2 linked regions of the Methyloferula stellata AR4 genome follow. The protein of the gene in region 1 binds, or shares a complex with, the protein of each later gene. Links are inferred from orthologs where the notes say so. Each region holds a gene or a part of one and is shown in the gene's direction. Other genes may lie near its edges.

Region 1 (3,260 bases):
ATGGGGGCTGCCGCGCCGGTGGACAAGCGGGCGGTTATTATCGCGGCCGTCCTTGCCCTCCCGGTTTCCATCTTGGGCCGCGCGGCGCCAAGTGCTGGCCGAACTGAGCGGCTTGCGCGTTTAAGCGCCTCACGGCTGCCATTGCCCGTGACATAATCGAAAGGCACGATGTCCCAAAAGGCTTTGTGCCTTTTTCATTTGGCAGGAAGGAATTCGAGGACGTCGTGATGAAGTCGCATTGGCAAATGTTCGCCGGCTATAACGCATGGGCGAATGAGCGCGTTTTCGCTGCCGCCGCCGGGCTTTCGGATGCGGATTATCGCGCCGACAAAGGCGCGTTCTTCAAATCGGTGCATGGCACGCTGAATCATATTCTCGTCGGCGATCTTGTCTGGATGCAAAGATTCACCGGCGAAGGTCCGCTTCCGTCGAGCCTCGATGCGATCCTGCACGAGTCCTTACCCGCTTTGCATCAGGCACGCCGCGCGCAGGATGCACGCATCATCGCTTATATCGAGTCTCTCGACGATCAAGCTCTCGCAGGCGAGATCCGCTACCGGCCCATCACCACGACCGGCGAAATCGTGCAGCCGCTCGCACCCGCCTTGGCGCATTGGTTCAATCATCAGACGCATCATCGCGGTCAGGTTCACGCGCTATTGACGAGTCTCAAAAGCGAAGCGCCGTCGCTCGATCTCGTCAATTTTCAGCGCGAGCAAGGCATAGGCGCGCGCAGGATGGGATGAAACCCGGCGCAATAAGCTTTTGACTTTTCGAGACTATGCTCATGTGTCGCGGAAGGCGGAATGCCGCGACTGTCTGGCTTGCACATGGAAGCCGCGCTTGTTACTCACGGGCCAGCGATCGAAGCGGTTATAACGCGTTTCGGGCCTCTAGAGCGGGATGAGCAAAAGTGTAAGCGGTTTTGCGCCCGCATCCCGCTCTAACTTATTGAATCGATCACGTTCCATGATTTTGGATCGATTCGATCCAAAATCATGGAACGTGATCTATCGTTTTCCAGAGTATGAAATGGCCGAACCGAACCGATCACCCGCTTCAGAGGATGAAGGCGTCGAAGGCGCCCGCTTCCTCATTGTCGAGGCGCGGTTCTATGATCATATTGGCGCCATGCTGCTCGAAGGTGCGAAACGGGCCTTCGCGAAGGCCGGCGCGCATGTCCATGTCGTCAGCGTGCCCGGCGCGCTCGAAATTCCGATCGCGCTGGCGGCTCTGTTCGATGGGGCGAGTGCGACATCCGAACCTTATCATGGCGCGATCGCGCTTGGCTGCGTGATCCGCGGCGAGACCTATCATTTCGAAATCGTCTCGAACGAAAGCGCGCGCGCCCTGACCGATCTCGCCGTCGCGCGTAAGCTTGCATTTGGAAACGGCGTTCTTACCGTGGAAAACGAAACCCAGGCGATCGTCCGCGCCGATCCGGAGCAAGGCGACAAAGGCGGCGATGCGGCCCGCGCGGCGCTCGCGCTCTATCGTCTCAAACGCAAAGCGGGAGCGCTTTGATGGCGAAAGCGATCGAGCGCTCCGCTGCGAGGCTTGCGGCCGTCCAGGCCCTCTATGAAATGGAGGTCACGGAAAAAGGCTTGAACGAGGTCTTCGCCGAATTCGAAGCCTTCTGGCTCGGCAATGAAATCGAGGGTGAACAGTATAATGATGCCGAAGTCGCGTTTTTTCGCGATGTCTTGTCGGGCGTACTCGAAGATCAAGGCCCGCTCGATCGGCTGATCGACAAGACTTTGGTGGAAGGCTGGCCTCTGGCGCGCGTCGATTCCGTTTTGCGTGCGATCCTCCGTGCCGGCGCCTATGAGCTGAAGAAGCGCACCGACGTTCCCGCCCGCGTCGTCATCAAGGAATATGTCGATGTCGCCGGCGCGTTTTTTGGGCTGGAAGAGGCCGGCATGATCAATGCCGTGCTCGACCATATGGCGCGGCATCTGCGCGCCGCGGAATTCGAGCCGCGCCCATCTTCGTGATTTTTCACGGGGCTTCCGACACTTTCAGCCCAGTCAGATTGATGACCCAGCGGCCCTTTTTGACGTCGTTTGGAAACACCAGACGCGCGAAGCCGCCGGAGGTGAAATCGGCGCCGTCGCGCTGCGTGGCGATGAGACAGGGCTGATTGCCGAAATCGGGATCGATTTCGCCGAGCGAGATCACGAGCATGTAGCCGTCGCTCGCAGTTGCGACCACGAATTCGCGCAAGATGTCGTTTTTGATATCGGGATGCGTGACGATGTCGGCCTTGCTCAACAGCGTCCAAAGCGAGACGCCGCTATAGGTGATATCGCCGACTTTGAGCGTCGACTGCGGCAGCGCGGCCAGGGCCGCGCGGTCATAGGTCGCGGGTGTCATCACCAGTCCGTCGAGCGCAAATTGCGTGCTTTGTGGCCCCTCGGTCGCGGCCGCCTTGACCAGCGGAAAGGCGGGGCTGGGTGCCAGCCCTTCCGCTTGGACCGCGCCTGCCAGGAGGACAAGCGACGCGGCGCAGGCCAGGGAATGAAAAATGTCGAGGCGCTTTGCGGCCATGCCAATCTCCAACTCGATCCGCGATACACTCTGCAATACTATGCCTTTGGCCTATGACCGATAAATCACGTTATATGTTACTTCCATATAGGGCAGGGCCGGAACGAGGTCGCGGACGGGCGCGCCGCGCCGCATGTGGCGGCCCTCGGTCCCGGAGGCCGAACTTGCCTTGCGCCGCGGAGACCCTTAGAAATTTAAAACGGACCCGCCTCGCTTCCCGCAAGTGATTCAGGCGTCCAAACATGTGTTGATGGACGAACGATCCCGGGGAGAGGGCGAATGGCGGAAGAAGCCGAAGAGCCAGTGGTGCTGACCATGCCGGAAGGTGCGGTGTGCAGCCGTTATTTCGTCTCCTATACGGGCATCAAACTGCCGGTCAGAATGGTCAATCCGCTCGAAGAGAAGGATTTGAGTAACCGCAATACGTTCATCATCGCCTATTTCGACAAGGACGACCGGATGATCGGCTTCGAGAAGATGGTCTATTCGGCGATCGAACTGTCGCATTATTATGATTATCATCCGAGCGGCCTGTTGAAATCGGCCGAGATCATGATGGACGATGTGACCACCTTCCTCGAATATGACGAAGCCGGAAACATGATTGCCGTCGAGGAATGACTCTGAGATGGTAAGTCCGATTTTCGGACGCCGAAAGTTAAGCCGGCCGGATAGAGCCATGATGGTCTCGACCACGAATGACATCTCGGGCT
Region 2 (3,310 bases), 110 kb from region 1 along the record:
ATTCGATCACTACGAACAAGTTCCCGCGGGTGAGGCCGCGAAGGTCCAGGCAAAATACGCCTGATGTGCCTGCACAGTTGAGTTTTTAAAGGAGCCGGACGATGGGCAAGGAAAAATTCGAGCGCAACAAACCGCATTGTAACATCGGTACAATCGGGCACGTCGATCATGGCAAGACGTCGCTAACGGCGGCGATCACCAAGGTTTTGGCGGAATCGGGCGGCGCGACCTTCACGGCCTATGATCAAATCGACAAGGCGCCGGAAGAGAAGGCGCGCGGCATCACGATCTCGACGGCGCATGTCGAATACGAGACCAAGAACCGCCATTACGCGCATGTCGATTGCCCCGGCCACGCCGACTATGTGAAGAACATGATCACCGGCGCGGCCCAGATGGACGGCGCGATCCTCGTCGTGTCTTCGGCTGACGGCCCGATGCCGCAAACGCGCGAGCACATCCTGCTTGCCCGTCAGGTCGGCGTGCCGGCGCTGGTCGTGTTCATGAACAAGGTCGACATGGTCGACGACGCCGAACTCCTCGAGCTCGTCGAGCTTGAGGTCCGCGAGCTTCTGTCGAAATACGATTTCCCCGGTGACGATATTCCGATCACCAAGGGTTCGGCGCTTTGCGCGCTTGAAAACCGCAACCCGGAAATCGGCCATGACGCCGTTCTGAAGCTGATGGAAACGGTCGATGCCTATATTCCGCAGCCGGAACGTCCGATCGATCAGCCCTTCCTGATGCCGGTCGAAGACGTGTTCTCGATCTCCGGCCGCGGCACGGTCGTGACCGGCCGCGTCGAGCGCGGCATCATCAAGGTCGGCGAGGAAATCGAGATCGTCGGCTTGAAGCCGACCGTCAAGACGACCGTGACCGGCGTCGAAATGTTCCGCAAGCTGCTCGATCAAGGTCAGGCTGGCGATAACATCGGCGCGCTGCTGCGCGGTACCAAGCGTGAAGACGTCGAGCGCGGCCAAGTGCTCTGCAAGCCCGGCTCGGTGAAGCCGCACACCAAGTTCAAGGCCGAGGCTTACATCCTCACCAAGGACGAAGGTGGCCGTCACACGCCGTTCTTCACGAACTATCGCCCGCAATTCTATTTCCGCACCACCGACGTGACGGGTGTCGTCACATTGCCGGAAGGCACGGAAATGGTCATGCCCGGCGACAATGTGACCATGGACGTCGAGCTGATCGTGCCGATCGCGATGGAAGAAAAGCTGCGTTTCGCTATCCGCGAAGGCGGCCGCACGGTGGGCGCGGGCGTTGTCGCCTCGATCACGGAATAATCATTATGCCGAAAGGCCGCGAGGCTTTTCGGCATTGTCTTCGGTCGCTTTGCGAAGTGGGCGAAAAATAGAACAGCGGGGCAGGTCAATGGCTGCGCGACAGGGAACAATGTAATGAACGGCCAGAATATCCGCATCCGCCTCAAGGCGTTCGATCACCGGATTCTCGATTCGTCGACGAAGGAGATCGTCTCCACGGCCAAGCGCACCGGCGCTCAGGTCCGCGGCCCGATCCCTTTACCGACGCGGATCGAGAAGTTCACAGTGAACCGTTCGCCGCACGTCGACAAGAAGTCGCGCGAACAGTTCGAGATCCGGACGCATAAGAGGGTCCTCGATATCGTAGACCCGACACCGCAGACGGTGGACGCTTTGATGAAGCTCGACCTCGCTGCCGGTGTCGACGTGGAGATCAAGCTCTAGTTTCTGGCGAAGGCCGAACCGGCCTTCGGACGGAACATCGTCGAATCGAGATGATGTTCCAACGCGTAGAATTAAGCATCGTTTCAAGACGATGCGGTGACGGCAAAAGAGATGAACCGGGCCACGGGCTTTAAGCTCTGGCCTTGAAGGACGAACAACATGCGATCAGGTGTTATCGCGCAAAAGCTCGGCATGACCCGCGTCTTCACGGACGCTGGCGAACATGTGCCGGTCACGGTCTTGAAGCTCGATGGCTGTCAAGTCGTCGCGCATCGGACCAAGGAACAGAATGGCTATAGCGCGGTGCAACTTGGCATCGGCTTGGCCAAGGTGAAGAATGTCTCGAAGGCCGAGCGCGGCCGCTTCGCGGTCGCCAAGGTCGAGCCGAAATTGAAGCTCGCCGAATTCCGTGTCGCCGAGGACGCGTTCCTGCCGGTCGGTGCCGAGATCACGGCCGATCATTTCGTCGTCGGCCAATTCGTCGACGTGACGGGGACCTCCACCGGCAAGGGCTTTGCCGGCGCGATGAAACGCTGGAACTTCGGCGGCTTGCGCGCCACCCACGGCGTATCGCTTTCGCATCGTTCGCATGGTTCGACCGGTGGCCGTCAGGACCCCGGCAAGACCTTCAAGAACAAGAAAATGGCGGGTCATCTCGGCGTCGAACGCGTGACGACCTTGAACCTTCGCGTCGTTTCGACCGATGTCGAGCGCGGTTTGATCCTGGTCGAAGGCGCCGTTCCCGGCACCTCCGGCGGCTGGATCTATATCCGCGACGCCGTCAAGAAGGCGCTGCCGAAGGATGTGCCTTTGCCTGGTAAGTTCCGCCTCGCCGAAGGTGGTGAACCGGCCCCCGCCGAACCCGCGCCGACGGAGGCCTGAGACCATGAAGATCGACGTCATTTCTCTCGACGGCGCCGCGGCGGGTTCAGTCGAACTCTCAGACGCAATTTTCGGCCTCGAGCCGCGCGAGGATCTGATCGCGCGGATGGTGCGCTATCAGCTCGCCAAGCGCCGCGCCGGCACCCATGTCGCCATGGGCCGCGCCGATGTCTGGCGCACCGGCAAGAAGCTCTACAAGCAGAAGGGCACCGGCCATGCCCGCCATGGTTCGGCGCGCGCGCCGCAGTTTCGCGGCGGCGGCAAGGCGCATGGCCCGGTCATGCGTTCGCATGAACATGATCTCACCAAGAAGGTGAAGGCGCTGGCGCTGAAACACGCGCTGTCGGCTAAGGTGAAGGACGGCGGCTTGATCATCTGGGCCGACACCAAGGTCGCCGAGGCCAAGACCAAGGCCTTGCTCGGGCATTTCGCCAAGCTCGGCCTGACCAATGCCCTGATCATCGACGGCGCGGAGCCCGAGATCAACTTCGCGCTGGCCGCGCGCAATATTCCGAATATCGACGTGCTGCCGATCCAAGGCATCAACGTCTATGACATTCTGCGCCGCGACAAACTGGTTTTGACCAAGGCCGCGCTCGACGCTCTGGAGGCTCGCTTCGCATGACCCCACCCTCCATTGATGTGCGGCTCTACGATATTATCGTAGCCCCGATCGTCACCGAAAAGGCGACCTTCGCCTCGGAAGACAACAA

What was found.
Region 2: the proteins of nusB (region 1) and rpsJ are in contact, whole or in part, in a solved structure (PDB 3D3B), measured with the Escherichia coli proteins. The link is inferred for Methyloferula stellata AR4 from one-to-one orthologs.

Annotation. Positions count from the first base shown.
Region 1 is NZ_ARWA01000001.1:3,100,418-3,103,677, reverse strand. The notes cover bases 318-3,258. They hold nusB (transcription antitermination factor NusB), read left to right. Parts: upstream 318-1,523; coding sequence 1,524-1,994; downstream 1,995-3,258. Other genes in these bases: A3OQ_RS0115240 (YbjQ family protein), read left to right, coding at 3,227-3,258; A3OQ_RS0115245 (DUF6156 family protein), read left to right, coding at 2,827-3,168; A3OQ_RS0115250 (molybdopterin-binding protein), read right to left, coding at 1,999-2,547; ribH (6,7-dimethyl-8-ribityllumazine synthase), read left to right, coding at 1,033-1,524; A3OQ_RS0115265 (DinB family protein), read left to right, coding at 318-746. Also shown: A3OQ_RS0115270 (GCG_CRPN prefix-to-repeats domain-containing protein), read left to right, coding at 1-107; more of A3OQ_RS0115265, read left to right, coding at 228-317; more of A3OQ_RS0115240, read left to right, coding at 3,259-3,260. UniProt on the Escherichia coli protein: Part of the processive rRNA transcription and antitermination complex (rrnTAC). The complex forms an RNA-chaperone ring around the RNA exit tunnel of RNA polymerase (RNAP).
Region 2 is NZ_ARWA01000001.1:2,986,850-2,990,159, reverse strand. The notes cover bases 70-3,060. They hold rpsJ (30S ribosomal protein S10), read left to right. Parts: upstream 70-1,406; coding sequence 1,407-1,715; downstream 1,716-3,060. Other genes in these bases: rplD (50S ribosomal protein L4), read left to right, coding at 2,602-3,060; rplC (50S ribosomal protein L3), read left to right, coding at 1,875-2,597; tuf (elongation factor Tu), read left to right, coding at 102-1,292. In the rest of the region: fusA (elongation factor G), read left to right, coding at 1-64; more of rplD, read left to right, coding at 3,061-3,222; A3OQ_RS0114625 (50S ribosomal protein L23), read left to right, coding at 3,219-3,310. UniProt on the Escherichia coli protein: Involved in the binding of tRNA to the ribosomes. Part of the processive rRNA transcription and antitermination complex (rrnTAC). The complex forms an RNA-chaperone ring around the RNA exit tunnel of RNA polymerase (RNAP).